Regions from separate parts of the Citrobacter sp. GW821-FHT07H02 genome, predicted to be linked through region 2. Evidence: predicted binding sites of a transcription regulator. Region 2 holds the regulator's gene; the other holds the start of a gene.
What was found. Region 2 encodes Fur, which represses iron uptake genes when iron is present. Its sites were predicted from a motif close to ATAATAATGAGAACNACTATCAA; they were not measured.

Region 1 (15,829 bases), on a different contig from region 2:
AAAGCACATGACATCAACCTGAGCGACCTGCTGGAAGAAGAAGTCGATCCGGCGCTGGGTAACGGCGGTCTGGGACGTCTGGCTGCATGCTTCCTTGACTCGATGGCCACCGTGGGGCAGTCCGCGACAGGCTATGGCCTGAATTACCAGTACGGCCTGTTCCGTCAGTCTTTTGCCGATGGGCAGCAAATGGAAGCGCCAGATGACTGGCATCGCGGCAGCTACCCGTGGTTTCGCCATAACGAAGCACTGGATGTCCAGGTCGGCATTGGCGGCAAGGTGAGTAAAGACGGCCACTGGGAACCGGGCTTTGTGATCACCGGTCAGGCGTGGGATCTGCCGGTGCTTGGCTATCGCAATGGGATGGCGCAACCGCTACGTCTGTGGCAGGCGACCCATGCACATCCGTTCAATCTGACCAAATTTAACGATGGCGATTTCTTGCGGGCGGAACAGCAGGGCATCGACGCGGAAAAACTGACGAAAGTGCTGTATCCGAATGACAACCACACCGCAGGCAAAAAGCTGCGCCTGATGCAGCAATACTTCCAGTGTGCGTGCTCGGTGGCTGACATTCTGCGTCGCCATCACCTGGCGGGTCGCAAGCTGCATGAGCTGGCCGATTTCGAAGTGATTCAACTGAACGACACCCACCCGACTATCGCCATTCCTGAACTGCTGCGCGTGCTGCTCGACGAGCACCAGATGAGCTGGGACGAGGCGTGGGCGATCACCAGCAAAACCTTCGCTTACACCAACCACACGCTGATGCCGGAAGCGCTCGAGTGCTGGGATGAAAAACTGGTGAAAGTGCTGCTGCCGCGTCATATGCAGATCATCAAAGAGATTAACGACCGCTTTAAGACGCTGGTGGATAAGACCTGGCCGGGCGACAAAGCGGTGTGGGCGAAGCTGGCGGTGGTCCACGACAAACAGGTGCGCATGGCAAACATGTGTGTGGTGAGTGGCTTTGCGGTCAACGGCGTGGCCGCGCTGCACTCGGATCTGGTAGTGAAAGATCTCTTCCCGGAATATCACCAGCTGTGGCCGAATAAATTCCATAACGTGACCAACGGTATTACGCCGCGTCGCTGGATCAAACAGTGCAACCCTCAACTTGCCGCGCTGCTCGACAAGTCGCTGAAGAAAGAGTGGGCCAACGATCTCGATCAACTGATCAATCTGGAGAAATTTGCCGACGACGCAAAATTCCGTCAGACGTATCGCGAGATTAAACAGGCGAACAAAGACCGTCTGGCCGAGTTTGTGAAGGCGCGGACCGGGATTGAAATTAACCCGCAGGCGATTTTTGATATCCAGATTAAGCGCCTGCACGAATACAAACGCCAGCATCTGAACCTGCTGCATATTCTGGCCCTCTACAAAGAAATCCGTGAGAACCCGAAAGCAGACCGTGTGCCGCGCGTGTTCCTGTTTGGCGCGAAAGCGGCGCCGGGTTATTACCTGGCGAAGAACATTATCTTTGCGATCAATAAGGTGGCGGAAGCTGTCAATAACGATCCAAAAGTGGGTGACAAACTGAAAGTGGTCTTCCTGCCGGATTACTGTGTCTCGGCGGCGGAAATGCTGATCCCGGCGGCGGATATCTCCGAGCAGATCTCGACGGCCGGTAAGGAAGCGTCTGGCACCGGTAATATGAAGCTGGCGCTGAACGGTGCGCTGACCGTTGGTACGCTGGACGGGGCAAACGTCGAAATCGCCGAGAAAGTGGGCGATGAGAACATCTTTATTTTTGGTCATACCGTGGAAGAGGTGAAAGCGCTGAAAGCCAAAGGTTACGACCCGGTGAAATGGCGTAAAAAAGACAAAGTGCTGGATGCGGTACTCAAAGAGCTGGAAAGCGGGAAGTACAGCGGTGGTGATAAACACGCGTTTGACCAGATGCTGCACAGCATGGGCAAGCAGGGTGGTGACCCGTATCTGGTAATGGCGGACTTTGCTGCCTACGTTGAGGCGCAAAAGCAGGTCGATGTGCTGTATCGCGACCAGGAAGCCTGGACCCGTGCGGCGATTCTGAATACGGCGCGTTGCGGCATGTTCAGCTCGGATCGTTCCATCCGTGATTATCAGACCCGTATCTGGCAGGCAAAGCGCTAAGGAAACGCGATGGAAAGCAAACGTCTGGATAATGCCGCGTTAGCGGCGGGGATCAGCCCCAATTATATCAATGCCCACGGTAAACCGCAGTCGATTGGCGCCGAAACCAAACGGCGTTTGCTTGACGCCATGCATCGCACCACCGCCGCCACGAAGGTGGCGGTGACACCCGTGCCAAATGTGATGGTGTATACCGCAGGCAAAAAGATGCCGCTGGCGGTCGAAGGGAGTGGGGAGTTTACCTGGATACTGACCACCGAAGAGGGGGCGCAGCACAAAGGGCACGCTACGGGCGGCAAAGCATTTCATCTTCCGGCAAAGCTGCCGGAGGGCTATCACACGCTGACATTAACCCAGGGCGAACAGCGTTCGCACTGCCGGATCATTGTGGCGCCGAAGCGCTGCTACGAACCGCAGGCGCTGCTGACGGGCCAAAAGCTGTGGGGTGCATGTGTACAGCTCTACACCCTGCGTTCAGAGCTTAACTGGGGGATTGGCGATTTTGGCGATCTCAAGGCCATGCTGGTAGACGTGGCGAAACGCGGTGGTTCCTTCATTGGATTGAATCCCATTCATGCGCTCTATCCTGCGAATCCCGAGAGCGCCAGTCCGTACAGCCCTTCTTCACGCCGCTGGCTGAATGTTATTTACATTGATGTGAACGCAGTAGAAGACTTCCGCCAGAGCGAAGAGGCGCAGGCATGGTGGCAGAAGCCCGCTACGCAGAAAGCGCTGAAACAGGCGCGGGACGCCGAATGGGTGGATTACACAACTGTGACGGCGCTGAAAATGACGGCGCTGCGTATGGCATGGCGTGGTTTCGCCGTTCGTGATGACGAGCAGATGGCTGAGTTTCGTCACTTTGTCGAACAGGAAGGCGAAAGCCTGTACTGGCAGGCCGCGTTCGACGCGCTGCATGCTTATCAGGTGAAAGAGGACGCATTGCGCTGGGGCTGGCCGGTGTGGCCGAAGGCATATCAGTCGGTGGATTCTCCACAGGTCAAACAGTTCTGCGAACAGCATCAGGATGAGGTGGATTTCTATCTCTGGCTACAGTGGCTGGCGTATACCCAATTCGCCGCCTGTTGGCAAACCAGTCAGGGATTCGACATGCCGATCGGTCTGTATCGTGATCTGGCTGTGGGCGTCGCGGAAGGCGGTGCGGAAACCTGGTGTGACCGGGAGCTGTATTGCCTGAAAGCCTCTGTCGGCGCGCCGCCGGATATCCTCGGCCCGCTCGGTCAGAACTGGGGATTGCCGCCAATGGATCCCCACATTATCACCGCGCGTGCCTATGAGCCGTTTATCGAGCTACTGCGCGCCAATATGCAAAACTGCGGCGCGCTGCGTATCGACCATGTGATGTCGATGCTGCGTTTGTGGTGGATCCCCTACGGTGAAACGGCGGATCATGGCGCTTATGTCCATTATCCGGTGGACGATCTGCTCTCCATTCTGGCGCTGGAAAGTCAACGTAATCACTGTATGGTGATTGGCGAAGATTTGGGTACCGTGCCGGTGGAGATCGTCAGCAAACTGCGTAATAGCGGCGTCTATTCTTACAAAGTCCTCTATTTTGAAAATGACCATGAGAAGACCTTCCGTGCACCGAAAGCGTACCCGGAACAATCAATGGCTGTCGCGACGACGCATGACCTTCCTACGCTGCGTGGCTATTGGGACAGCGGCGATCTGACGCTCGGCAAAACGCTGGGGCTTTACCCGGATGAGGCGGTTCTGCGTGAGTTGTATCAGGATCGCGAGCAGGCGAAACAAGGTCTGCTGGATGCGTTGCACAAGTATGGCTGTTTGCCAAAACGCGCAGGGCATAAGGCATCGCTGATGTCGATGACGTCGACGCTTAATCGCGGCCTTCAGCGTTATATTGCAGACAGTAATAGCGCTTTACTGGGGTTGCAGCCGGAAGACTGGCTGGACATGGCTGAGCCGGTCAACATTCCGGGCACCAGCGAACAGTACAAGAACTGGCGGCGTAAACTGGCTATCCCTCTTGAACAGATGTTTGCCGATGATGAGGTGAACAAGTTGATTAAGGATTTGGATAAGCGGCGAAAAGCGGCAACGAAGAAGAAGTAAAAACCAAAACGCCGGGACAAGCCCCGGCGTTTTCTTATCTGTAGCGCGGGCCGATCGACATCGTTGTAGGCCGGATAAGGCAAAGCCGCCATCCGGCAATGTTCCGTATCACGTCTGATGGTGCTTCGTTTATCAGGCCGACACGGTGAACGCTAAGCATAAAAAAAGCCGGGGAAATCCCCGGCTTTTTAGTCTGGAACGTGCGGTGTTAAACCACCATACCCAGCAGCAGACACCCGACCAGGCCGCAGACAGAGATAATGGTTTCCAGCATGGACCATGATTTGATGGTCTCGCCGATGGTCAGGTTGAAATACTCTTTGAACAGCCAGAAGCCCGGATCGTTCACGTGGGAGAAAATCACGCTACCAGAACCTACGGCAATAACCATCAGCTCAGGGCTGACGCCAGTGGTGGCAATCAGCGGTGCCACGATACCACCCGCAGTAATGGCGGCAACTGTTGCTGAACCCAGCGCGATACGCAGGACGGCAGCGATAGACCACGCCATCAGAATCGGGGAGATGTTGGTTTCGTGCATCATGGAAGCGATGTACTTATCAACGCCGCTATCAACCAGAACCTGTTTGAACGCACCGCCACCGCCGATGATCAACAGCATCATGGCAATGATTTTGATGGAAGAGGACAGGGTCTCGTTAATCTGATCCATAGAGCGACCACGGTTCAGACCGAAGGTGAACATCGCAATCAGGACCGCAATCAGCGTCGCCATTACCGGGTCGCCGAGGAATTCTGCGACAGCCAGGAAAGGGTGACCTTTCGGCAGGCTCATCTCTGCAACGGCGCGGAACGCCATCAGGATCACTGGCACCAGGGAAGTCCAGACGCTGACGCCGAAGCCAGGCATCTCTTCTTCAGTAAAGGTTTTGGCGCTGTACAGACCTTCCGGAATTGGTTTGTCGATACCTTTCAGGCAGCGAGCAAAAACAGGACCGGCCAGAATAACGGTTGGGATTGCCAGAATGGTACCGAACAGCAGGGTTTTACCCATATCTGCATGGAAAATGGTCGCAATCGCAGTTGGGCCCGGGTGCGGCGGCAGGAAGCCGTGGGTCACGGAAAGCGCGGCCGCCATCGGTACACCGACAAACAGCAGCGGGATATTGGCAGCAGCAGCGATGGTGAACACCAGCGGCAGCATCAGCACGAAGCCCACTTCGTAGAACAGGGCAAAACCCACGGTGAAGCCGGTTAACACGACAGCCCACTGGATGTGTTTTTTACCAAATTTGGCAATCAACGTGGTGGCGATACGCTGCGCGCCGCCACAATCTGCCAGCATTTTGCCCAACATGGCGCCGAAACCCATAATCAGGGCGAGGCTGCCCAGGGTTCCACCAACACCAGCCTTGATGGAGCTAATCACTTTAACCAACGGCATGCCTTGCATCAGACCGACTGCAAGCGCTACCAGGACGAGAGCGATAAATCCGTTCATTTTGAAGCGGATCATCAGAAGAAGTAACAAGATGACACCGATAGCAACGATGACTAATGGCATGATTTACCTGGCCTTTACTTTGTTATGGGTAACGTCAGTGTTTAGATGACAAAATCCGGTTTTCCCAACGGGGAACAGAACCGTAGCGGCACCAGTACTGAGTGCCTTCGAAACTCTTTAGTTTAGTCGGCTGTTATGGGGTGGTTAGGTGCCCATACGAATGATACGGGTAACATGTATGGGTTGAGAATCACCCAGGCAGGCAAAATTTGAATTATGAGACGCAGGTCATGTTATGAGGTCGGATCTTTCAGGAAGGAGAAGGCAAATACAGGCCCGGTGAGCATGGTGTCACCGGGCAAAGGCAGGCTCTTAGTAGTAAGAGTGCTCACCGCGCTGGTGTTCGGTCAGATCGCGAACGCCTTTCAGTTCAGGGAACTCGTTCAGCAGCTGTTTTTCGATGCCTTCTTTCAGGGTGACATCGACCATAGAACAGCCGTTACAGCCGCCGCCAAACTGCAGAATGGCGTAGCCTTCGTCGGTTATCTCCATCAGCGTCACGCGGCCGCCGTGGCCCGCCAGCTGTGGGTTGATCTGCGACTGGATTGCGTATTCCACGCGCTCCATCAGCGGCGCATCATCAGCGACTTTACGCATTTTCGCGTTTGGCGCTTTCAGCGTCAGCTGAGAACCTAACTGGTCGGTCACAAAATCAATTTCGGCATCTTCCAGATACGGCGCGCTCAGCTCATCGACATAGGCGGTGAGCAAGTCAAATTTGATGGGCGTGTCGGTTGCTTCCACGGCGTCCGGCGGACAATAAGAAACGCCACACTCAGCGTTAGGCGTACCGGGATTGATCACAAATACGCGGATTTGTGTCCCTTCTTCCTGATTTGCCAGCAGTTTGGCAAAGTGCGCTTGTGCAGCCTCGGAAATATGGATCATAGTAATGGCCTAATAGTTGACTATTTTAGTTGGTTATAATACGCCCATCATCGAGGCTCTACAAGGTTCGACACAGGCACCATACCTGGACAGTCGCTGCGCCGTTGCGTAAAAGCAGTTGCGCGATCTCCGCGACGGTACTTCCGGTAGTGACGACATCATCCACAATAACCATATGGAGTCCCCGCACCGGCAATTCAAGGCGAAATGCGTTTTTCAGGTTACGTTTGCGTAATCTGGCGCTGAGATGGTGCTGGGTGGCCGTCGCCCGGACCCGCGTCACGGACTGACTATCCCAGGCGCATCCCAGCCAACGCGCCAGCGGGCGGCATAAGAGATCGCTTTGGTTAAATCCCCTGCGCCAGTGGCGGCGCTGCCAAAGCGGTACGCTGACTATCCGGTCAGGTAACCGGAGACCAGTGGCGCGGCGAGCCAGTAATACCTCTTGCAATAGCAGTCGCGAAAGGGCGAGGGCGATTTCACAGCGGCGGGAAAATTTAAGCTGGTGGATGAGCGAACTCAGCGGCGGGGTATAGTCGCTAACGGTGACCAGTCGTTGCCAGGGGGGCGATTTTTGCAGACAACGTCCGCAGGGGAGAGTGGCATGTGTGGCCGGTAAACCGCACTGCGGACACAGGCAAACGCGGCAGCGTACCGACTGCGCGCATACCGAACAAATTCCCCAATGACCGAGCGCCAGCGGCATTCGGCATAGCCAGCATAAACCCGGTACTGTTAGCATATGCGCATCCTTGTTGGCTAAAAGAGAACAGTAACTGATGAATGACATCTGGTGGCAGACCGAAGGTCAGGGAAATTGTCATCTTGTGCTGCTGCACGGATGGGGATTGAACGCAGAAGTCTGGCATTGCATAAGCGCGGAACTGGCTTCGCATTTCACCCTGCATCTCGTTGACTTACCGGGTTTTGGCCGGAGTCAGGGATTTGGCGCAATGACGCTCGAGGCGATGGCGGAATGCGTACTGAAACAGGCGCCGGATAAAGCCGTTTGGCTCGGTTGGAGTCTGGGCGGGCTGGTCGCCAGTCAGGTGGCGCTAACGCATCCTGAACGCGTTCAGGCGTTGGTCACCGTGGCCTCATCACCACGCTTTAGCGCCCATGAAGAGTGGCCGGGCATCAAACCGGAAATTTTAGCCGGTTTTCAACAGCAACTGAGTGAAGACTTCCAGCGTACGGTGGAACGTTTTCTGGCGCTGCAAACGCTGGGAACGGAGACGGCGCGTCAGGATGCGCGGGCATTGAAAAAAGCCGTACTGGCGCTGCCGATGCCGGAGGTCGAAGTGCTGAACGGCGGTCTGGAAATCCTCAAAACTGCCGATCTCCGTGAGCCACTAAAAGCACTGACCATGCCGTTTTTGCGTCTGTACGGTTATCTGGATGGTCTGGTGCCGCGTAAAGTGGTGCCGATGCTGGATGCGTTATGGCCGGAAAGTGAGTCTGAAGTTTTTGCGAAAGCGGCACATGCGCCGTTTATCTCGCATCCTGATGCGTTTTGTCAGGTGCTAATCGCCGTGAAGGATAAGCTGTAACAGCGGCGTGCCGCCCGGCGATGTGATTTTCGCCGGGCCGTGTGCGGTGAACTACCGTAACGTCCACCACTCGCGCAGGCACGCTTTCCCCTCCGGGCAGCTCTTACAACTTCCGGAGAGACACCCGTCGGTGTCCTCCTGAATGCGCACGGCTTTACCCATGTTCTCTAGCTGACTCAGCATCGCATCAATCATAGGCTGCGGAGTATGAAGTGTGTGGCTAATTTGTTTAGCCTCCATCCGTCCCCGCAGCGCCAGTAAATCACGAACCTGAATAAGTGAAGCCATTATTTGCAGCCTTAGTGGCAGTCGCCCGTTGAGCTGGCGCAGCAGGAACTTGCCGTTTTACGCGTGGCCAGCAATTCGATATCCACGCGGCTACGGGCGCGACGCAGCAGACCCAGAACCACAATGTTGAACAGGATGACGGCCAGAATGCAGACCAGACTGTAGGTCGGGTGCTGGCTGTAGCTGGCCACCTGATAAAACAACGTCGACAGTGAGTAGGCGATGTTCAGACCCCACAGAATGGAGAAGCCCATCCAGCCGCGACTGGATTCACGAGAAATAGCGCCCATCACCGAGATGCACGGTACATACAGCAGGACGAAAATCAGATAGCTGTAGGCTGCCGCCGCGCTACCGAATTTGGCACCCATCACGCCCATTGCGCCTGTCGCCATTTCGCCGTCGCCTTTGCTGGCTTCAATCGGGTTCGCCAGTACGCTGAGGCTGAAGGTATCTTTCAGGCTCTGCCAGGTTTCGTCTACCGCGCCCATCAACTCGTCACCGAGGTTGAACTCTGCGGGGTTGAACTCCTCTTCCTGGATGTTTTCTGCGGTATAGAGCGTGTTGAGCGTACCGACCACGACCTCTTTCGCCATTGCACCGGTAAACAGCCCTACCGTTGCCTGCCAGTTATCTTCATGAACGCCAATCGGTTTAAAGATGGGGGTGATCACGCGGCTCACGGAGGCGAGGGCAGAGTCGTTGATGTTGTCGACGATTTTCCCGCTCAGGGAGAAGCTGTTAAAGGCACTGAGGAAAATACTGACGATGATGATCACTTTACCGGCGCGCAGGACGAAGCCTTTCAGGCGCTGCCAGGTTTGAATGACCAGACTCTTAATGTGCGGAACATGATAGACCGGCAGTTCCATAACAAACGGAGAGGCTTCGCCACGCATGATGGTGTGTTTGAGCATCAGACCGGTCAACACCGCCATCACAATACCGAGCACGTAAAGTGAGAAGACCGCCAGCGCACCATTCTGCCCAAAGAAGGCAGCAGCAAACACCGCAAAAATCGCCAGGCGTGCGCCGCAGGACATAAACGGCGCCATCATGATGGTCATCAGACGTTCACGTGGTGCATCCAGAGTACGCGCGCCCATCACCGAGGGGACGTTGCAACCAAAGCCCACAATCAGCGGCACGAATGACTTACCCGGCAGCCCCAGTGCTTGCATCAACCGGTCCATCACAAACGCTGCGCGCGCCATGTAACCGGAGTCTTCAAGGAAGGAGAGGAACAAGTACATCATCCCGATCTGCGGCACCAGCGGCAGAACGGTGTTGATCCCACCGCCAAGGCCCTGGGCCAGGAAAATAGTTAACCACTCCGGGAAGTGAAGGGTGTAGCCAATCCACTGGATACCATGCACAAACAGTGCGACCGAGCCGACGTCAAACAGCGGCTGTAAAGCACCACCGATGTTAATGGCAAGCAGGAACATCAGGTACATGACGAACAGGAAAATCGGCAGACCGAGGAAGCGGTTAAGGATGATTTTATCCACTGCCGTGGTGAAACGGCTGGGTTCGGCGGTCAGCGTATTGCTCACCACGTCGCAGATGGCGGCGATACACTGGTAACGCGCGTCGGCGATGTGCAGCGCCGGATCATCCATCGTCTCGCTTAAGCGCGCTATTGAGGCGTCAAGACGTTGCGCGGCGTCACCGGCATACGCGCGGCTATAGATATCGCCTTCCAACATTTGCAGACCAAGCCAGCGGCGCTGTTGCAACGGCATATCCGTAGACATCGCGTCAGCCAGCGAATGGGCTTCACGTAAAAGCGGCTGGGCATAATGCACCAGCTCAACGCTGTCATTTGCCTGATGGCGGTCGATGGCTAATTTCAGCGCTTCAATCCCACGACCCCGTGTGGAAACCAGCGGGACCACAGGACAGCCAAGGCGTGCGGACAGGGCATCAATATCAATACGGATCTGCTGTTTTTCAGCAATATCCAGCATGTTGAGCGCCACAATGCAGGGAATGCCTAATTCAAGCAGTTGTAACGTCAGGTAGAGGTTGCGCTCGAGGTTAGAGGCATCGACCACGTTGATCAGCAGGTCTGCGTCGCCGCTCAGAATGTAATGGCAGGCAATTTGCTCATCAAGCGAGGTTTGCGACGAAATGGTGGTTAGCGAATAGGTGCCGGGTAAATCGACCAGCGTGACCTGATTATCGGTCGTGGCGAACTGACCCTCTTTACGTTCGACGGTAACGCCAGCCCAGTTGCCCACACGCTGACGCGCACCGGTGAGCTGGTTAAATAAGGTTGTCTTGCCGGAATTTGGATTGCCAATTAAACCAATGGTTAATTTTTTCATTTTTATAGACTCACTGTATTAACAGGAAACCGCTTCCACTTCTAATAAGGCCAGATCTTTTTTACGCAATACCAGGCTAACACGACGCGTTTCGATATGAATGGGGTCGCCTAAGGGCGCAACGCGCACCACATTAAAAGAAGAGCCGGGCAGCATGCCGAGGGAAAGCAGTTTCTGACGGTACGCCGGACTGATTTCACGGGCAAAACCGGTAATTTTCCACGCAGTGTCTGGAGTGAATTGCATAGGGACCTACTTTGTTTCTCGCTAACTGGATGTTTACCTCATGCGGTGCGCCAGAGCGGAGGGCATGAGACCAGATGATTAGCCAACGAAGGAAAGATTAAATAATCAACAGTACAATGATAATGAGAATAGTTTCTATCATCAATACTTAAAATGTGACCGAATGTGGTTTTGTATAATAAATTGAACCAATCTTGATATGGCTCAACATTTATTCCCCTTACGGACAGGTAATACTCTTCGGCAATAATTACCCATTCTTAATGTTTAATTAACGTTTTATATGTTAACAGTGTGATAATTAATGGTGTCATCCTCACCTGATGAAATTAATTAACAGATTCATTCTGCAGACGTTAATTGTTAAACCGTAAATGGATTTGCTTGTCGGGAAGAAAGGGGGAAAAGCTTGGGGATCCAAAAAAAACGGAAGGCTGCTTCTGGCACGAGAGCCGTGCCAGAAGCAGGAAGACGCAAACAAAACCGGCGTTAGCGTTTTTTACCCATCGCTGCGGCCAGTGCGTCCATCATGGCGCTGTTACCGGCAGGTTGAGCGTCGCGACCGCGTGGTTTTGCCGCTTTTGCCGCCGGGCGATTGCCCTGGGCACGTTCGTTACTGCCGCTACTGCGACGGGCGTTCGTTTCACCGGGCTGTTCGTCCAGACGCATGGTCAGGGCAATACGCTTACGTTGCAGATCCACTTCCAGCACCTTCACTTTAACGATGTCGCCCGCTTTCACCACGGTATGAGGATCTTCGACGAACTTGTTCGACAGGGAAGAGATATGCACCAGACCGTCCTGATGGACGCCGATATCCACAAATGCGCCAAAGTTGGTCACGTTGGTGACTGCGCCTTCCAGGATCATGCCAGGCAGCAGATCGTTCATGGTCTCCACACCATCGGCAAACTGAGCGGTTTTAAACTCCGGACGCGGGTCGCGACCCGGTTTTTCCAGCTCTTTGATGATATCGGTGACGGTCGGCACCCCGAAGCGTTCGTCAGTAAAGTCAGACGCTTTCAGGTTACGCAACTCGCTGCTGTTGCCCATCAGGTCGCGCAAGGACTGTTCGGTGGCCGCCAGAATGCGTTCGACGATAGGGTACGCTTCCGGGTGAACCGTGGACGCATCCAGTGGGTTATCGCCATGGTTGATACGCAGGAAGCCCGCGCACTGTTCAAAGGCTTTTGGCCCCAGACGGCTTACCTTCAGCAACTGTTGGCGGTTCTGGAACTGGCCGTTCTCATCACGCCAGCTCACGATATTCTGCGCCATCATCCGGGTCAGACCTGCCACGCGGGTTAACAGCGGCACGGAAGCCGTGTTCAGATCGACGCCAACGGCGTTTACGCAGTCTTCGACCACGGCGTCCAGTTTACGGGCGAGCTGAGTCTGGCTGACGTCATGCTGGTACTGGCCCACACCAATGGATTTCGGATCGATTTTTACCAGTTCGGCCAGCGGATCTTGCAGACGTCGGGCGATAGAAACCGCACCGCGCAGCGAAACGTCGAGGTCCGGGAACTCCAGTGCCGCCAGTTCGGAAGCTGAGTAAACGGATGCGCCGGCTTCGCTGACGATCACCTTCTGCGCGGTCACTTTCGGGAACTGTTTCTGTACGTCGAGGAAGAAACGCTCCGTTTCGCGCGATGCGGTACCGTTGCCGATGGCGACCAGCTCAACGTTGTATTTTTCGCACAGCGCGGCAACCGCGACGGCGGCTTTGGCTGCCTGACCGGTATGCGGATAAATGGTGTCGGTGGCGACCAGTTTACCGGTACCGTCAACAACGGCGACCTTCACGCCGGTACGCAGACCCGGATCGAGACCCATGGTGGCGCGCAGACCGGCTGGCGCTGCCATCAGCAGATCGTGCAGGTTACGGGCGAAGACGTTAATTGCTTCATCCTCTGCGCGCTCGCGCACGGTTCCCATCAATTCGGTTTCGAGGTGCATCAGCACTTTAATACGCCATGTCCAGCTCACTACGCCTTTACGCCAGCTGTCCGCCGGGGCGTTGTTCAGGCGCAGGCCGAGGTGGTCCTGGATAATCTGTTCGCCGTGGCTCTCTTTCGGCGGCTCATCGAACTGCGGATCGGCATTCAGCGAGAGCTGTAATATGCCTTCGTTACGACCGCGGAACATCGCCAGTGCGCGGTGAGACGGAACGGAGGAGATCGGTTCGTGATGGTCGAAGTAGTCGCGGAATTTCGCGCCTTCTTCCTCTTTGCCTGCCACCACGGTCGCCACGATGTGGGCGTTTTTCCACAGATAATCACGTACTTTCGCCAGCAGGGCGGCGTCTTCGGCAAAACGCTCCATCAGGATGTAGCGCGCTCCGTCGAGTGCCGCTTTGGTGTCAGCCACGCCTTTTTCGGCGTCGATGTATTTGGCGGCTTCTGCTTCCGGGTCGTTGGACGGGTCGGTCCACAGCAGATCGGCCAGCGGCTCAAGGCCTGCTTCGATAGCTATTTGTCCACGGGTACGGCGCTTCGGTTTATAAGGCAGGTAGAGGTCTTCGAGTTCGGTCTTACTTAACGTACCGTTGATGGCATTTGCCAGCTCATCGGTCAGTTTGCCTTGCTCGGAAATAGATTTGAGGATCGACTGACGTCTGTCTTCCAGTTCGCGTAAATACCCCAGACGCGTTTCCAGGTTACGCAGTTGCGTATCATCCAGACCGCCGGTGATTTCCTTACGATAACGTGCGATAAACGGCACGGTGTTCCCTTCGTCAAGCAGGCGAACGGCAGCTTCTACCTGTTCGGCGCGTGCCTGAATTTCGCCCGCAATAATGCGGCAGAAAGAATCATTCATCATGGATTGGCTTCATCTACTGAGTAAAAATCAGGGAATAGTTATACGGACAGACTGGCAAAAATGCCAGTCATCCACAGGGGCTTCGGATTGTTCCTGCTCATTTTACGTATTCGATCGTATTAACGTACCAGCTCGCTTCTCCCGCAGGCGTGTTCACCACGGCGAGATCGCCCACCTCTTTTTTCAACAACGCGCGTGCCATCGGCGAGTCGATAGAGATGTAATCCTTACGGCCGAAAATTTCATCATAACCGACGATACGAAAGCGACGGGTATCACCGTCGTCGTTTTCGATTTCCACCCACGCGCCGAAGAACACTTTGCCTTCCTGCTGCGGGGAGTAGTCGACAATTTTGAGATTTTCCATGCATTTGGTGAGATAACGGACGCGGCGGTCGATCTCACGCAGTCGCTTTTTATTATACTGGTAGTCGGCATTCTCGCTGCGGTCGCCAAGACTTGCGGCCCAGGTCACTTTTTTGGTGACTTCAGGGCGCTCTTCACGCCAGAGATAATTTAGCTCTTGTTTGAGTTTTTCGTACCCTTCCCGGGTAATCAGGGGCGTTTTCATCTTATTGATTTACCTTCGACGCTGTGATTATGCGCACAATTAGTATTACGCGACGTAATCAACAGAATAAATAATGTGCCGCAAGTTTCATTGTATACTTAAGCTGCTGTTAAATATGCTTTGTAACAATTTAGCCTGGAATTCATACCAGAATTCACTGGTGACGAACGTGAGCTTTCTTAAGAATACACACTTACAATTGTTGCGAACCTTTGGGAGTACAAACAATGCAAGAGAATTATAAGATTCTGGTGGTAGATGACGACATGCGTTTGCGCGCGCTTCTGGAGCGTTATCTGACCGAGCAGGGCTTCCAGGTTCGAAGCGTCGCCAACGCTGAGCAGATGGATCGTCTGCTAACCCGCGAATCCTTCCATCTCATGGTACTGGATTTAATGTTGCCAGGTGAAGATGGCCTGTCAATTTGCCGTCGTCTGCGTAGCCAGAGCAACCCGATGCCGATCATCATGGTGACCGCCAAAGGTGAGGAAGTTGACCGCATTGTGGGGCTGGAAATCGGTGCTGACGACTATATTCCTAAACCGTTTAACCCGCGTGAACTGCTGGCGCGTATTCGCGCAGTGCTGCGTCGTCAGGCGAACGAGTTGCCTGGCGCCCCTTCTCAGGAAGAAGCGGTCATTGCTTTCGGTAAGTTCAAACTGAATCTGGGCACCCGCGAAATGTTCCGCGAAGATGAGCCGATGCCGCTGACCAGCGGTGAGTTTGCGGTTCTTAAGGCGCTGGTGAGCCACCCGCGTGAGCCGCTGTCGCGCGACAAACTGATGAACCTGGCGCGTGGTCGTGAATACTCCGCAATGGAACGTTCCATCGATGTGCAGATTTCGCGTTTGCGTCGCATGGTGGAAGAAGATCCGGCGCACCCACGTTATATTCAGACCGTTTGGGGTCTGGGCTATGTCTTTGTGCCGGACGGTTCTAAAGCATGAGGCGAATGCGCTTCTCGCCACGAAGTTCATTTGCCCGCACGTTGCTACTCATCGTCACTTTGCTGTTTGTCAGCCTGGTGACGACCTATCTGGTGGTGCTGAACTTTGCGATTCTGCCGAGCCTCCAGCAGTTTAATAAGGTCCTGGCCTACGAAGTTCGTATGCTGATGACGGATAAACTGCAACTGGAGGACGGCACGCAGCTCGTTGTGCCTCCCGCGTTCCGCCGGGAAATTTACCGTGAGCTGGGCATTTCTCTTTACTCCAACGAAGCCGCCGAAGAGGCTGGCCTTCGTTGGGCGCAACACTATGAATTCTTAAGCCATCAGATGGCGCAGCAGTTGGGTGGCCCCACGGAAGTACGCGTCGAGGTCAACAAAAGCTCGCCCGTCGTTTGGCTAAAAACCTGGCTATCGCCCAACATTTGGGTGCGTGTGCCGCTGACT
Region 2 (15,829 bases):
AGACCACCGGAGAGTAGTACGCCATAGGGCACGTCTGACATCAGATGGCTTTTGACAGCGTCTTCCAGGGCCTGGCGCAGTTCATTCTTGTCAGTAACGTTCTCTTTTACCGCATCAAAATCGAACCAGTCGCGCTGATAGTACTGGCGGATTTCCCCTTCTTTACTCCACAGATAACTGCCCGCCGGGAACTCTTTGATGGTGCGGCATACCGGAACCAGCGCTTTCATTTCGGAGGCGACGTACAGGTTGCCGTGTTCGTCGTACCCCATATAAAGGGGGATGATGCCAAGATGGTCACGACCAATCAGGTAGGCATCTTTCTCGCTGTCGTACAGCGCAAAGGCAAACATGCCCTGCAGATCGTCGAGGAATTGCGCCCCTTTCTCCTGATACAGCGCGAGGATCACTTCGCAGTCGGAACCGGTCTGGAAGGTATAGCGATCGCCATATTCCGCACGTAACGCCTGATGGTTATAAATTTCACCGTTTACGGCCAGGATGTGCGTTTTCTTCTCGTTATACAGTGGCTGGGCACCGGCGTTCACGTCAACAATTGACAGACGTTCATGCGCCAGGATCGCGTTGTCACAGGCGTAAATGCCGGACCAGTCCGGCCCACGATGACGCATCAGACGTGACAGTTCGAGGGCTTTTTTACGCAGCTCAACTGCGTCTGTTTTGATATCGAATACGCCGAAAATAGAACACATAACCTTCTCCGTTAATCTGTTGCGTGGTGCTTTTTGTGTTTGCTTGATTAAGAAAATGCAGCAAAGCAGGGGAGGGTGCAAGTGAATTGCCGGTCAGAAAAGAAAAAATGCAATAGGCATTGTAGATTAGTGAAAAAAGATTACGTAATGAGCGTGTTTATTGATGAATCGACAGTTTTATGGCTATTTTATTAAACAGGGCTTTGCCGGATAGCGGCGTAAACACCTTATCCGGCTAACAGCGAAGTGCGAATCGTCGGCCTGATAAGAAACGTGTTATCAGGCATGGCGTCGTTTTCAGATAACGTCGATCTCGGCCACGGAAGGGTAGATCCAGCTTGGTCGGAACGGCATGCTGTCGATATCGTCAAGCGTGGAGACGCCAGACAACACCAGAATCGTTTCGAGCCCCGCCTGGAAACCGGCAAGGATGTCGGTACGCAGGTTATCGCCGACAATGACCGTTTCTTCGGAATGTGCCTGCATTTTGTTTAACGCCGCACGGATGATCCACGGGCTCGGTTTGCCCACATAAAACGGCTTGCGACCGGAGATTTTCTCAATACCCGCGCAGAGTGCGCCACAGGCCGGATAAAAACCGCGACCGTGGGTGTCCGGGTTGGTGGCAATAAAGCGGGCGCCATTGGCAACAAAGAAGGCCGCTTTATGCATCATTTCCCAGTTATAGGAACGGGTTTCACCGACGATTACGAAGTCCGGGTTAACGTCGGTGATGGTAAAGCCCGCTTTATACAATTCGTGAATCAGCGCGCCTTCACCCACTACGTAGGCTTTTTTGCCTTCCTGACGACGCAGGAAATCGGCCGTCGCCATTGCGGAAGTATAAAAGACGCTGTCAGGCACATTCACGCCTGCGGTGGCAAAGCGGTTCGCCAGGTCTTGTCCGGTTTGGGAGGGGTAATTGGTCAGGAGCACAAGCGGCAGGCCTTTTTCCAGAATACCCGTCAAAAATTCTGCCGCACCGGGTACGGCAATGTTGTCGTGCATTAGCACGCCGTCGATATCACAAATGACATTTTTGATGGTCATGAACTACCCAGGGAAATTGTTATGAATCCGATACTATAAAAGCGCATTAATTTTCCAGCAAATGTTGAAGCAAAATGCCGTTAAGCATGGCGCGTTTTACCAGCGCAAATGCGCCAATGGCGGAGCGGTGATCCAGCGTCGAACGCACAACGGGCAGGTTTTTACGAAATGCTTTCAATGCCTGAGTGTTAATGCAGCTTTCAATCGCCGGCAGCAGGACTTTGTCGGCTTCGGTTATCTCACCGGCAATGACAATCTTTTGCGGATTAAACAAGTTTATCGCAATGGCGATGGTTTTTCCCAGATGGCGGCCAACGTGCTCGATCACCTCTGCGGCCAGGCTATCGCCTTTATTGGCCGCCTTGCAGATGGTTTTGATGGTGCAGTCATCCAGCGGAACGCGGCTCTGATAGCCCTGTTTCAGCAAATTATGCACGCGGTGTTCAATGGCGGCATTGGCGGCGATGGTTTCCAGACAGCCAAAGTTACCGCAGTGGCAGCGTTCACCGAGCGGTTCAACCTGAATGTGGCCGATCTCACCGACATTACCATTACGACCAATAAAAATTCGACCGTTGGAGATGATCCCCGCCCCGGTGCCACGGTGTACGCGCACCAGTATAGAGTCTTCACAATCCTGGCTTGCGCCAAAATAGTGCTCAGCCAGCGCCAGGCTACGGATGTCATGGCCGACAAAACAGGTAACGTGAAAACGTTTTTCCAGCGCTTCAACCAGCCCCCAGTTTTCGACCTGAATATGGGGCATGTAGCGGATGACGCCGCTTTCGGGGTCGACAAGCCCCGGGAGGATCACCGAAATGGCGATCAGTTCGCGGATTTTACGCTGGCAGCTTTCAATAAAGCTCTCAATGGTATTGAGCAGGGCAAATTCCAGCGTTTCCTGAGTACGTTCTGGGAGCGGGTAATGCTCTTCCGCCAGGACTTTACTGCTCAGGTCGTAGAGGGTCAGCGTGGTGTCGTGACGACCCAGACGCACGCCAATCGCATGAAAGTTACGGGTTTCTGTGATGATAGAGATGGCGCGGCGGCCCCCGGTAGAGGCCTGCTGATCAACTTCTTTGATCAGCCCGCGTTCAATAAGTTGCCGCGTAATTTTCGTTACGCTGGCGGGGGCAAGCTGGCTTTGCTCGGCAATCTGAATTCGCGAGATGGGCCCATGCTGATCAATCAGGCGGTAAACGGCCGCACTGTTTAGCTGTTTTACGAGATCAACATTACCTATTTGAGCTTGTCCGCCAGGTGTCATACGTTTTCTTACTCAGTAACGACCTCGTTGCCATTAACGATGGTCTTGATGATTTTAAAGTCGTGTGTGAATGCAGTCAGGTTGGCCACTTTACCCGGTGCAATGCTGCCGAGCTGTTGGTCGACGCCAATCGCACGGGCAGGGTAGAGGGTCGCCATGCGCAGCACTTCATCGAGCGCGATACCGCAATGTTCGACCAGATTACGGACACCTTCAATCATGGTTAAAGATGAACCGCTCAGCGTACCGTTCTCATCCACACAGAGTCCATTGCGGTAGTATATTGTTTTACCAGCAAAAATGAACTGTTCAATGTCTGCGCCTGCCGGTGCAGTTGCATCTGTGACGAGGCAAAGTTTGTCGCCTTTCAGGCGTTTGGCATTACGGATGTTGGCATAATCAACATGCAAGCCATCGGCGATCACGCCACAATAAATGTCGGCTTCATCCAGAATCGCACCCGCCAGACCTGGCTCACGACCGGTAATGTACGGCATGGCGTTAAACAGATGAGTGGCGAAGCTAATTCCAGCGCGGAAACCGGCTTTCGCTTCTTTCAACGTTGCGTTGGAATGCCCGGCAGAAACCACAATCCCCGCGTCTGCCAGTTTTGTGATCACTTCAGCAGGAACCATCTCTGGCGCCAGGGTTACTTTGGTGATGACGTCGGCATTATCGCACAGGAAATCAACCAGCGCAGCGTCAGGCTTACGGACAAAACCCGGATTATGCGTCCCTTTTTTGACCAGGTTCAACCATGGGCCTTCAAGATGCAGACCTAATGCCTGATGCGGATATTTCGCCAGGTATTCACGCATGACGCGAACGCCCTGTTTCATCAGGTCATCACTGGTGGTGATAAGCGTTGGCAGATAGCTGGTGCAGCCAGAACGTTCATTGGCTTTTTGCATAATTTCCAGCGTTTCAACGGTCACCGCTTCTGCGGTATCGTTGAACTGCACACCGCCACAACCATTTAACTGTACGTCGATAAAACCGGGGGAGAGAATGGCCCCATTCAGCGAGCGTTGCTCGATCTCCGGCGGCAGTTCCGCCACTGGACAGACTCTTTCAATCAGGCCATTGGCGACAACAATCGCATGGTCATCAAGAATTTCGTGACCGGTAAAAATCCGGCCCTGGGTTAAAGCATACATTCCGACCCCCGATTTCAAAAAATACCGCCCTGCAACACGCTCGTCAGGGCGGGGATACTATTACAAACCTTTAATATTTTCGGCTTCTAACTCGTTGAAGTATTTCAGCGTCTTAACTTTCAGCTCCATGGTGGAAGGTTCATCGCACACCACCACGGCTTTCGGGTGCAGTTGCAGACAGCTGATGGTCCACATGTGGTTGACGTTGCCTTCTACCGCCGCCTGGAGCGCCTGCGCTTTCTGATGGCCCAGCACCAGAATCATCACTTCTTCTGCGTCAAGCAGCGTACCCACACCCACCGTCAGCGCGTATTTCGGCACCTGGCTGACATCGCCATCAAAGAAGCGAGAGTTTGCCACGCGAGTGTCATGGGTCAATGTTTTGATACGCGTGCGGGAAGCCAGAGAAGAGGCCGGTTCGTTAAACGCGATATGACCGTCGTTGCCTACGCCGCCCATAAACAGGTGGATTTTACCGTAAGCGCGGATTTTTTCTTCATACTGACGACATTCAGCATCAATATCCGCAGCGTTGCCATTGAGAAGGTTGATGTTTTCTGCTGGAATATCAACGTGATCAAAGAAGTTACGGTGCATGAAGCTATGATAGCTTTCCGGGTGCTCTTTCGGAAGGCCAACATATTCGTCCATGTTGAACGTCACAACATGCTTGAAGCTGACCTGGCCCGCTTTGTGCATTTCAACTAATGCTTTATAGGCGGTCAATGGCGTGCCACCGGTAGGTAGACCCAAAACAAACGGACGATCCGCCGTCGGCTTGAATGCATTGATACGGTTAACGATGTGGCGAGCAGCCCATTTGCCGACTTGTTCTGCGGTATTCAGGGGGATCAGTCTCATTCTTCACCTCAAATGTATATGTAGACGTTGGCGGATTGAGTATGGGTACATAGTCAAGCGTAACCTGGTTTTGTATCAACAAGAGTCAATCCGTCTTGATTTTTTGAATGATAAAATAAGTTTTCGCAGTTAGCCAGTATAAGGGAGTGGTTTTAACGATATTTGGTGACTGGACTCACAAAAAACATGCTTTTAATTTGCGATACGAATTAAATTTTCACACACTCAGAATGCCAGTGAACCACTAAGATAGTGACACAATAAAAACACAGCTGAGAACGCGCCTTAAACGGGGTCTCATAGGGGGAATAAAGTGAGTATTCTAGGTTATTTACAAAAGGTTGGCCGCGCGCTTATGGTGCCGGTGGCCACGCTGCCTGCGGCAGCAATATTGATGGGTGTAGGTTACTGGATTGATCCCGTGGGTTGGGGTGGAGATAACGCGGTAGCGGCGTTCTTCATTAAATCAGGTTCCGCAATCATCGATAACATGTCCGTACTGTTTGCGATTGGTGTCGCTTACGGTATGTCCAAAGATAAAGACGGTGCTGCGGCGCTGACCGGTTTTGTGGGTTTCCTTGTGTTGACCACGCTTTGTTCTCCGGCGGCGGTTGCGATGATTCAGAAGATCCCGGCGGACCAGGTTCCTGCCGCGTTCGGTAAAATCAGCAACCAGTTCGTGGGGATTCTGGTGGGTATCATCTCTGCTGAGCTGTACAACCGCTTCAGCGGCGTTGAGTTACCGAAAGCGCTCTCCTTCTTCAGCGGCCGTCGTCTGGTGCCGATTCTGACCTCCTTCGTGATGATTATTGTTGCCTTCATCATGATGTTTATCTGGCCGATTATCTTCGACGGTCTGGTAAACTTTGGTGAACACATCCAGAAACTGGGTTCCGTTGGCGCGGGCGTCTACGCTTTCTTCAACCGCTTGCTGATTCCGGTTGGTCTGCACCACGCACTGAACTCCGTATTCTGGTTCGACGTGGCGGGCATTAACGACATTCCTAACTTCCTCGGCGGCGCGCAGTCTATTGACGCGGGCAAAGCGGTTGTGGGCATTACCGGTCGTTACCAGGCTGGCTTCTTCCCAATCATGATGTTCGGCCTGCCGGGTGCAGCGCTGGCTATCTACCACTGCGCGCGTCCTGAGAACAAGGCGAAAGTGCTGGGTATCATGATGGCGGGCGCATTCGCTGCGTTCTTCACCGGGATCACCGAGCCGCTGGAATTCTCCTTCATGTTCGTTGCACCGGTTCTGTATGTTATTCACGCCGTTCTGACCGGGATTTCAGTCTTCATCGCTGCCTCTATGCACTGGATTGCCGGTTTCGGTTTCAGTGCGGGTCTGGTGGATATGGTGCTTTCTTCCCGTAACCCGCTGGCGACGCACTGGTGGATGCTGATCCCACAGGGTCTGGTCTTCTTCGCGATCTACTATGTGGTGTTCCGCTTTACTATCACCAAATTCAATCTGATGACTCCGGGTCGTGAGCTGGCAGTTGCCGGTAGCGAAGCCGATGGTCAGGACATGAATGTAAGCGCAGACAAAGACCAGGATGTTGCCGGTCTGGCGCGTCAGTATATCGCTGCGGTGGGTGGTTCTGACAACCTGACAGGTATCGATGCGTGCATCACTCGTCTGCGTCTGAATGTAAAAGACTCTTCGCTGGTGAACGAAGCGATGGCAAAACGCCTGGGAGCTTCTGGTGTGATTCGCCTGAACAAAACCAGCGTACAGATTATCGTTGGCTTTGTGGCTGAGAAAATCGCTAACGCGATGAAAACCACGGGTCCGGTCGCAGCAGCCTCTGCTGACACAGCGCCAGCCGCGGCGGCTCCGGCAGCGAAACCGCAGGCCGTTCTGAATACAGTGACTATCGCTGAGCTGGTTTCCCCGGTTACCGGTGATGTTGTGGCACTTGATCAGGTTCCTGATGAAGCGTTCGCCAGTAAAGCCGTAGGCGATGGCGTAGCGGTAAAACCAACGGATAAAACCGTGGTTTCCCCGGCTGCGGGCACCATCGTGAAAATCTTCAACACCAATCACGCATTCTGCCTGGAAACAGAAAAAGGTGCGGAAATCGTTGTCCACATGGGTATCGATACTGTCGCGTTGGGTGGCCAGGGCTTCAAGCGTCTGGTGGAAGAGGGTGCCGAAGTCGTTGCAGGACAGCCGATTCTGGAAATGGATCTGGCGTACCTGAATGCGAATGCGCGCTCAATGATCAGTCCTGTCGTTTGCAGCAACATCGATGATTTTGGTGGGCTGGTTGTGAAGGCGGAAGGACACGTCGTTGCAGGTCAAACAGCGCTGTATGAGATTAAAGGCAAGTAATCGCTCCTGAGTAGAGTCTGTGCCTTAAGCGGCGGGGGGAAACCTCCGCCGCTTTTTTTTGCAGCAATTGATCCCATAATGCCAGTCTGTTACGTATTTTAAGTAACTAAAGGTTGTCAGTCTGTCCGGCTTATAAGACCATATGCCGTTATACGTTGTTTACGCTTTGAGGAATCCACGATGAGTGAGGCTGAAGCCCGCCCGACTAACTTTATTCGTCAGATCATCGATGAAGATCTGGCCAGTGGTAAGCACACCACAGTTCATACCCGTTTCCCGCCGGAACCCAATGGTTACCTGCACATCGGTCACGCCAAGTCTATCTGCCTGAACTTTGGGATCGCGCAAGATTACCAGGGTCAATGCAACCTGCGTTTCGATGATACCAACCCGGTAAAAGAAGATATCGAATACGTAGAGTCTATTAAGAACGATGTGCAATGGTTGGGCTTCAACTGGTCTGGCGACATCTGCTACTCCTCAGATTACTTTGATCAGCTGTATGCGTATGCCGTTGAGCTTATCAACAAAGGCCTGGCCTATGTTGACGAATTGTCTGCTGATGAGATCCGCGAATACCGCGGCACGCTGACAGCGCCAGGCAAAAACAGCCCGTTCCGCGATCGCAGTGTAGAAGAGAACCTCGCGCTGTTTGAGAAAATGCGGGCTGGCGGTTTTGAAGAAGGCAAAGCGTGCCTGCGCGCCAAAATTGATATGGCGTCGCCGTTTATCGTTATGCGCGATCCGGTGCTGTATCGCATTAAATTTGCCGATCATCATCAGACGGGCAGCAAGTGGTGCATCTACCCGATGTACGACTTCACCCACTGCATCAGCGATGCGCTGGAAGGTATTACGCACTCCCTGTGTACGCTGGAATTCCAGGACAACCGTCGCCTGTACGACTGGGTGCTGGACAACATCACAATCCCGGTTCACCCGCGCCAGTACGAATTCTCGCGCCTGAATCTGGAATATACCGTGATGTCCAAACGTAAGCTGAATCAGCTGGTGACGGAAAAGCACGTAGAAGGTTGGGATGACCCGCGTATGCCGACGATTTCCGGTCTGCGTCGCCGTGGTTACACAGCTGCTGCTATTCGTGAGTTCTGCAAACGCATCGGCATCACCAAGCAGGACAACACCATTGAGATGGCATCGCTGGAGTCCTGCATCCGTGAAGATCTGAACGAAAACGCCCCGCGCGCAATGGCGGTTATCGATCCAGTAAAACTGGTTATCGAAAACTATCAGGGCGAAGGCGAAATGGTCACCATGCCTAACCATCCGAACAAACCGGAAATGGGCAGCCGTGAAGTTCCGTTCAGTGGCGAGATCTGGATCGATCGTGCTGACTTCCGCGAAGAAGCCAACAAGCAGTACAAACGTCTGGTGATGGGGAAAGAAGTCCGTTTGCGTAACGCTTACGTGATCAAAGCAGAGCGTGTAGAGAAAGATGCGGAAGGTAATATCACCACCATCTTCTGTACCTACGATGCAGACACCCTGAGCAAAGATCCGGCTGACGGGCGTAAAGTAAAAGGCGTTATTCACTGGGTGAGTGTAGCGCACGCATTGCCGGTTGAAATTCGTCTGTACGATCGCCTTTTCAGCGTACCGAATCCAGGCGCGGCGGAAGATTTCCTGTCGGCAATGAACCCTGATTCGCTGGTGATCAAACAGGGCTTCGCAGAACCGTCGCTGAAGACTGCGGTTGCGGGTAAAGCCTTCCAGTTCGAGCGTGAGGGATACTTCTGCCTCGACAGCCGCTATGCAACGGCCGACAAACTGGTATTTAACCGTACTGTCGGTTTACGTGATACATGGGCTAAAGTCGGCGAATAAGCCACACGACACCATTCCATCCGACTAACGCCGCGCTTCGCGGCGTTTTTTTTCGCTTAATTTCCGCGAGATCCTCTGTTTGCGGAGCGAATTAATTGCATCTGAAAAATAATTAATCCGATAAACGATTTTTTGATAAGTAGGCTCAGAAATTTAGGTCGAGACTAAATTAAACGCTGTAACCGTTTTCATCTTCATGGAAATCAACGGTATTTTTCATTTTGATGATAATTTTTCGCATTTGCTGAATGTGTAACAAAAAGCAATGAAATATGTGCGGTCGCTCATATTATTACATACTGGTTACAGAAAGAGATTGATAATTCGCGTCGCGAAAAATAGTCTGTTCACTGTAGTCAATGAGGTTTTCTCAGCGCTATTTTTAATTTTTATTTTTAGCTGTTCGCCTTTGGCGGCAGCATTTTATACGTCAAAGAGGATTAACATATGCGTACGTTTAGTGGCAAACGTAGTACGCTGGCGCTGGCTATCGCCGGTATCACAGCAATGTCGGGTTGGATGGTTGCACCGCAGGCAAGCGCCGCGGGCTTTATCGACGATTCGACCTTAACAGGCGGCATTTATTACTGGCAGCGTGAGCGTGACCGTAAAGACGTCACGGATGAAGATAAATACAAAACCAACCTTTCACACGCGACCTGGAACGCCAACCTGGATTTCCAGTCGGGTTATGCAGCGGATATGTTCGGTCTGGATATTGCGGCATTTACCGCAATTGAAATGGCGGAAAGTGACGACAGCGGACACCCTAACGAAATTGCATTCTCGAAAAAAAATAAAGGCTATGACGAAGATTACTCTGGCGATAAGAGTGGTGTCAGCCTTTATAAAGCCGCTGCAAAATTTAAATATGGCCCGACCTGGGCACGTGCCGGTTATATTCAGCCAACCGGACAGACGCTGTTAGCGCCGCACTGGAGCTTTATGCCGGGTACCTATCAAGGGGCAGAAGCCGGAGCCAACTTTGACTATGGCGATGCGGGTGCGTTGAGCTTCTCCTACATGTGGGCCAACGAGTATAAAGCGCCGTGGCACATTGAAGTGGATAAATTCTACCAGGCTGATAAAAAGACCAAAGTCGATTATCTCCACTCCGTTGGCGCAAAATACGATTTCAAAAATGATCTTATTCTTGAGGCTGCCTTTGGTCAGTCTGAGGGCTATGTCGATCAGTACTTTGCCAAAGCCAGTTACAAATTCGATCTGGGCGGGAATCCGTTTACCACCAGTTACCAGTTCTACGGCGCACGCGATAAAGTTGATGATCGCAGTGTGAACGACATCTATGACGGCACTGCATGGTTGCAGGCACTGACTTTCGGTTACAAAGTGGCGGAAGTGGTCGATCTGCGTCTGGAAGGAACCTGGGTGAAAGCGGACGGGCAGCAGGGCTACTTCTTGCAGCGTATGACGCCGACCTATGCCTCCTCAAACGGTCGTTTGGATGTCTGGTGGGATAACCGTTCCGACTTTAACGCCAACGGCGAAAAAGCGGTCTTCTTCGGCGCGATGTATGACCTGAAGAACTGGAATCTGCCAGGTATGGCGCTGGGTGCGTCGTACGTCTACGCCTGGGATGCCAAACCGGCTACCTGGCAGAGCAACCCGGATGCGTTCTACGACAAAAACAAAACCATCGAAGAATCCTCCTACAGTCTTGATGCGGTTTATACCATGCAGGAAGGACGTGCCAAAGGCACCATGTTTAAACTGCACTTCACCGAGTATGACAACCACTCCAATATCCCGAGCTGGAGCGGTGGTTATGGCAACATCTTCCAGGATGAGCGTGACGTGAAGTTCATGGTTATCGCCCCATTCACTATTTTCTGATGCCAGTCGCGGCAGGGTATTTCTCTGCCGCATCGTTGAGGACCGTTGTATGAAAAAAATGTTACTCATCGCCATTATGGCGTCAGGTCTGGTGGCCTGCTCGCAATCTCCTGCACCTAAGGAAGATAGCCGCCTTAAAGAGGCATACAGCGCATGTATTAACACCGCGCAAGGTTCACCGGAAAAAATCGAAGCCTGCCAAAGCGTATTAAATGTGCTGAAAAAAGAAGACCAGCATAAGCAGTTTGCTAACGAAGAGAGCGTGCGGGTACTGGATTACCAGCAATGTATTCAGGCGACACGTACGGGCAATGGTCAGGCGGTACAAGCCGATTGTGACAAAATCTGGAAAGAAATTCGCAGTAAAAACACAGTACAGTAAATGTACTTACCGGAAGGGAAAAAGACCTGCTTTGATAGCGGGTCTTTTTTATGGGTATAAAAAAGCCAACCGCGTGGTTGGCTCTTTGGGGGCATATTACTTTGCGTCGTGCGCGTGTTCGTCTTCGCGGCAATCGCCTTCAGCGCAGTGACCGTAAAGATAGAGGCTATGGTTGGTTAAACGAATACCATGCTTAGTCGCAATTTCACGTTGACGCGCTTCGATAGAATCATCGCTGAACTCAATCACTTTGCCACAATCGAGGCAAATAAGATGATCATGATGATGCTGTTGAGTCAGTTCAAAAACGGACTTACCGCCTTCAAAATTGTGGCGGGTCACGATACCGGCGTCATCGAACTGGTTCAGCACGCGATACACGGTCGCCAGACCAATTTCTTCACCCATGTCGATCAGACGTTTATACAAATCTTCCGCACTGACGTGATGGTTATCCGGTCCCTGAAGAACTTCCAGAATTTTTAAACGAGGAAGCGTTACTTTCAGGCCAGCCTTCTTTAATGCGGTATTGTTGTCAGTCATGCGGAATCTGTCCTGTTGCTAAACGATTCACTTCATTAAAGAAGTGACAGAAATTGCACTTGAGAGAATGCGTATCATTATAGAACTGCCATGTCTAAATGAAAACTGCAAGCCTCGGGCAAATATTATTAATCAAAACGTGGTACTGCCAACAATCACACTGTGCAATACCAGAATAACACCCGAACATTGTACAGGGATGGGCAGGAAAGTTACAAATTTGTAGCAATTATTTTGATTGGTTTTATCTATTGATGCGGCGCAGATGGTTTCTGCGCCGCACGAAATCAGGCGTTGATGATTTCGTCGAGATGAAGTTCGGCGGAAATCTGTTTAACCCATTTTTCAACGCGCTCAGCGGTCAATTCCGGCTGACGGTCTTCGTCGATAGCCAGACCGACAAAATGATCGTCATCAGCAAGACCTTTAGAGGCTTCGAAGTGATAGCCTGCAGTTGGCCAGTGGCCTACGATGGTTGCGCCGCGCGGTTCGATAATGTCGCGGATGGTGCCCAGCGCATCGCAGAAGTATTCTGCGTAGTCTTCCTGATCGCCGCAACCAAACAGAGCCACCAGTTTACCATTGAAATCAATGTCTTCGAGGGTAGGGAAGAAGTCATCCCAGTCGCACTGTGCTTCACCGTAGTACCAGGTTGGAATACCTAACAGCAGAATGTCATACCCTTCCAGGTCTTCTTTACTGCTTTTCGCAATGTCATGAACATCGGCAACGTCTTTACCAAGCTGTTTTTGAATCATTTTTGCGATATTTTCGGTATTACCGGTGTCGCTGCCGAAAAAGATGCCAGTGATTGCCATGAGTAAAATAACCTCTTGAAACTTATTGAAATGGTGGTGGCGTATTGCCCACGGATAAGGGCAATCATAGCAGATCAGTCAGGCATGCGGAAACAGCAAACACGCAGGACTGCACTCTGTGCTACACGATTTATGATTTAGAGCAGAAATTCAGACAGACCCCTGGCCACGCAGCGAGATAAGCTGGTTTGTCAGCATCTCTTCAATGAGCTCACTACGGCTCATATTGCGTGCTTCCGCCAGTTCATTCAGCGCATCCACGGCATCAGCATTCAGCTTCAGTTCGACACGCTTAAGCCCACGAACCTTGTCGCGTTTAAGCTGATTACGCTTATTAATGCGTAGCTGTTCATCACGCGAAAGCGGATTGGTTTTGGGTCGTCCCGGGCGACGCTCGTGCGCGAACAGATCTAATGTCGTACGGTCCGTTTGTTCTTTGGCCATGATTTTGGTGACTTCGGGGAAACAATCAGCCAGGCGTATGCCCGGATGGATAGCGCGCCATCATACATCAGCGAGTGAGGCACGCCAACGTCCACGCACGTAATCGCGCGCGGACGCTGAGTTTTTAATCAGTTAGCCTTATCCGCCAGATACCGGCGTATCGCGCGCAGCACGGCATCCGGTTTTTCCGCATGCACCCAATGGCCGGCACCCGCAATCACATGCGCCCGGGCCTGAGGAAATTGGCTCAGTAAATCGTGACGATAGGCTTCGGTGACGTAAGGCGAATTACCGCCAGGGATAAACAGCGCCGGATGATCCCAGGCGGGAATGGTTTCCCACCCTACGATATGTGGGTACTGCTCCCACAATACGGGCACGTTAAAGCGCCACTCGCCATCGACATACGACTTTAACAGGAACTGGATAACCCCTTCTTCCTGGAGGTGCTGGCGCATGACGACTGCCGCCTGCTGGCGTGTTTGCGCGTCAGATTCGGTCACGGCGTTGATCGCAGCAAAGATCTCATCGTGGCGGCGCACGTGATAGTCAACCGGCGCAATATCAATCGCCACCAGTTGATCAATACGATCCGGTGCCAGTGCGGTCAGCGCCATAACGGCTTTTCCGCCCATTGAGTGACCAATAAAGGTGGCTTTTTCGATACTCGCGGCGTCCAGAGTATCCAGCAGATCCTGCGCCATCGCCGGGTAATTCATCTCCGTTGAACGGGGAGAAAGACCGTGGTTTCGCATATCAACCTGGATGATGTCGTGATCCTCTACAAGATCGCGCGCCAGTATGCCGAGGTTATCAAGGCTACCAAACAAGCCGTGAACAAGGACGATGGGAGAATTATTGTGCAGCTTTTGTGCAGATTGCGCTCGGATGTTCAATTTCATGGCAAAGTTCTTTTTTTCGCTCTGTCGGGTTAGGGTATTATGTTGACCATTCTGCCACGGGGCTGCAACAACTACGGTTTACTCCGAGTTTTTCAGACAGCCTGGCTTGACGCTATCCGCTGTTGGGATTTGCCCCTATAATCCCAACGACTTGTATTCAGATAAGACACCGCACTGGATTAAGATGAAAACGATTGAAGTTGATGATGAACTCTATAGCTATATTGCCAGCCACACCAAGCATATCGGCGAGAGCGCATCCGACATTTTACGGCGTATGTTGAAATTTTCCGCCGCATCACAGCCTGTCACTCCGGCGGCGAAAGAGGTGCGCATAGCGCAACCCGCTATCGTTGAAGCGAAGCCGGTCAACCCCGTAAAAGATAAAGTGCGCGCCATGCGTGAACTTCTGCTTTCCGATGAATATGCAGAGCAGAAGAAAGCGGTAAATCGCTTTATGCTGGTACTGTCTACACTTTACTCACTGGATCACAACGCGTTTGCTGAGGCGACGGAATCGTTGCACGGTCGTACGCGCGTATACTTTGCGGCAGACGAGCAGACTCTGCTGAAAAATGGTAATCAAACCAAGCCGAAACACGTGCCAGGCACGCCGTATTGGGTGATCACCAACACCAACACCGGCCGTAAATGCAGCATGATTGAACACATCATGCAATCAATGCAATTCCCGGCGGAATTGATTGAAAAGGTTTGCGGAACAATCTAAACGTTGCATTAAAAGGACCAGGCAATGGCAATCCACAAGCGTGCAGGTCAGCCTGCGCAACAGAGTGATTTAATTAATGTCGCCCAACTGACGGCGCAATACTATGTATTGAAACCGGAAGCAGGGAATGCGGAGCACGCGGTGAAGTTCGGGACTTCCGGGCATCGCGGCAGCGCCGGTCGTCATAGTTTTAATGAACTGCACATTCTGGCCATTGCCCAGGCGATTGCGGAAGAGCGTGCGAAAAACGGCATCACAGGCCCTTGCTATGTGGGTAAAGATACTCATGCGCTGTCTGAGCCAGCCTTTATTTCCGTTCTGGAAGTGCTGGCGGCGAACGGTGTCGATGTCATTGTTCAGGAAAACAACGGCTTTACGCCGACGCCTGCGGTTTCGAATGCAATCCTGGTCCATAACAAAAAAGGCGGTCCGCTGGCTGACGGCATCGTGATTACGCCGTCCCACAACCCGCCGGAAGATGGCGGCATTAAATACAATCCGCCCAATGGCGGCCCGGCGGATACCAACGTCACTAAAGTGGTGGAAGACAGGGCTAACGCGCTGCTCGCGGATGGCCTGAAAGGCGTGAAGCGCATTTCACTGGATGCGGCAATGGCCTCTGGTCATGTGAAAGAGCAGGATCTGGTGCAGCCATTCGTTGAAGGGCTGGCGGATATCGTCGATATGGCGGCGATTCAAAAAGCGGGCCTGACGTTGGGCGTCGATCCGCTGGGCGGCTCCGGTATCGAATACTGGAAGCGTATTGCCGAGCATTACAAACTCAACCTGACCATTGTGAACGATCAGGTTGATCAGACTTTCCGCTTTATGCACCTGGATAAAGACGGCGCGATCCGTATGGACTGCTCCTCCGAGTGTGCGATGGCTGGTCTGCTGGCGCTGCGTGATAAGTTCGATCTGGCGTTTG

Region 1: a site for Fur is predicted at 11,159-11,181, ahead of feoA (ferrous iron transporter A). Genes of this name have one in related genera too.

What each region holds. Positions count from the first base shown of each region.
Region 1 covers NZ_JBWKPZ010000002.1:325,435-341,263, forward strand. The annotation lists gene malP (maltodextrin phosphorylase) at 1-2,118, shown strand, start outside; gene malQ (4-alpha-glucanotransferase) at 2,128-4,215, shown strand; gene gntT (gluconate transporter) at 4,424-5,740, opposite strand; gene nfuA (Fe-S biogenesis protein NfuA) at 6,053-6,628, opposite strand; gene gntX (DNA utilization protein GntX) at 6,687-7,370, opposite strand; gene bioH (pimeloyl-ACP methyl ester esterase BioH) at 7,408-8,178, shown strand; gene feoC ([Fe-S]-dependent transcriptional repressor FeoC) at 8,230-8,466, opposite strand; gene feoB (Fe(2+) transporter permease subunit FeoB) at 8,478-10,796, opposite strand; gene feoA (ferrous iron transporter A) at 10,815-11,042, opposite strand; gene AC07NP_RS04670 (Tex family protein) at 11,532-13,865, opposite strand; gene greB (transcription elongation factor GreB) at 13,963-14,436, opposite strand; gene ompR (osmolarity response regulator transcription factor OmpR) at 14,664-15,383, shown strand; gene envZ (two-component system sensor histidine kinase EnvZ) at 15,380-15,829, shown strand, end outside.
Region 2 covers NZ_JBWKPZ010000001.1:317,010-332,838, forward strand. The annotation lists gene asnB (asparagine synthase B) at 1-713, opposite strand, end outside; gene nagD (ribonucleotide monophosphatase NagD) at 1,011-1,763, opposite strand; gene nagC (DNA-binding transcriptional regulator NagC) at 1,810-3,030, opposite strand; gene nagA (N-acetylglucosamine-6-phosphate deacetylase) at 3,039-4,187, opposite strand; gene nagB (glucosamine-6-phosphate deaminase) at 4,248-5,048, opposite strand; gene nagE (N-acetylglucosamine-specific PTS transporter subunit IIBC) at 5,362-7,383, shown strand; gene glnS (glutamine--tRNA ligase) at 7,564-9,228, shown strand; gene chiP (chitoporin ChiP) at 9,676-11,082, shown strand; gene AC07NP_RS01500 (ChiQ/YbfN family lipoprotein) at 11,132-11,464, shown strand; gene fur (ferric iron uptake transcriptional regulator) at 11,561-12,007, opposite strand; partial or broken gene AC07NP_RS01510 (fur leader peptide) at 12,000-12,085, opposite strand; gene fldA (flavodoxin FldA) at 12,295-12,825, opposite strand; gene ybfE (LexA regulated protein) at 12,976-13,269, opposite strand; gene ybfF (esterase) at 13,398-14,171, opposite strand; gene seqA (replication initiation negative regulator SeqA) at 14,356-14,901, shown strand; gene pgm (phosphoglucomutase (alpha-D-glucose-1,6-bisphosphate-dependent)) at 14,926-15,829, shown strand, end outside.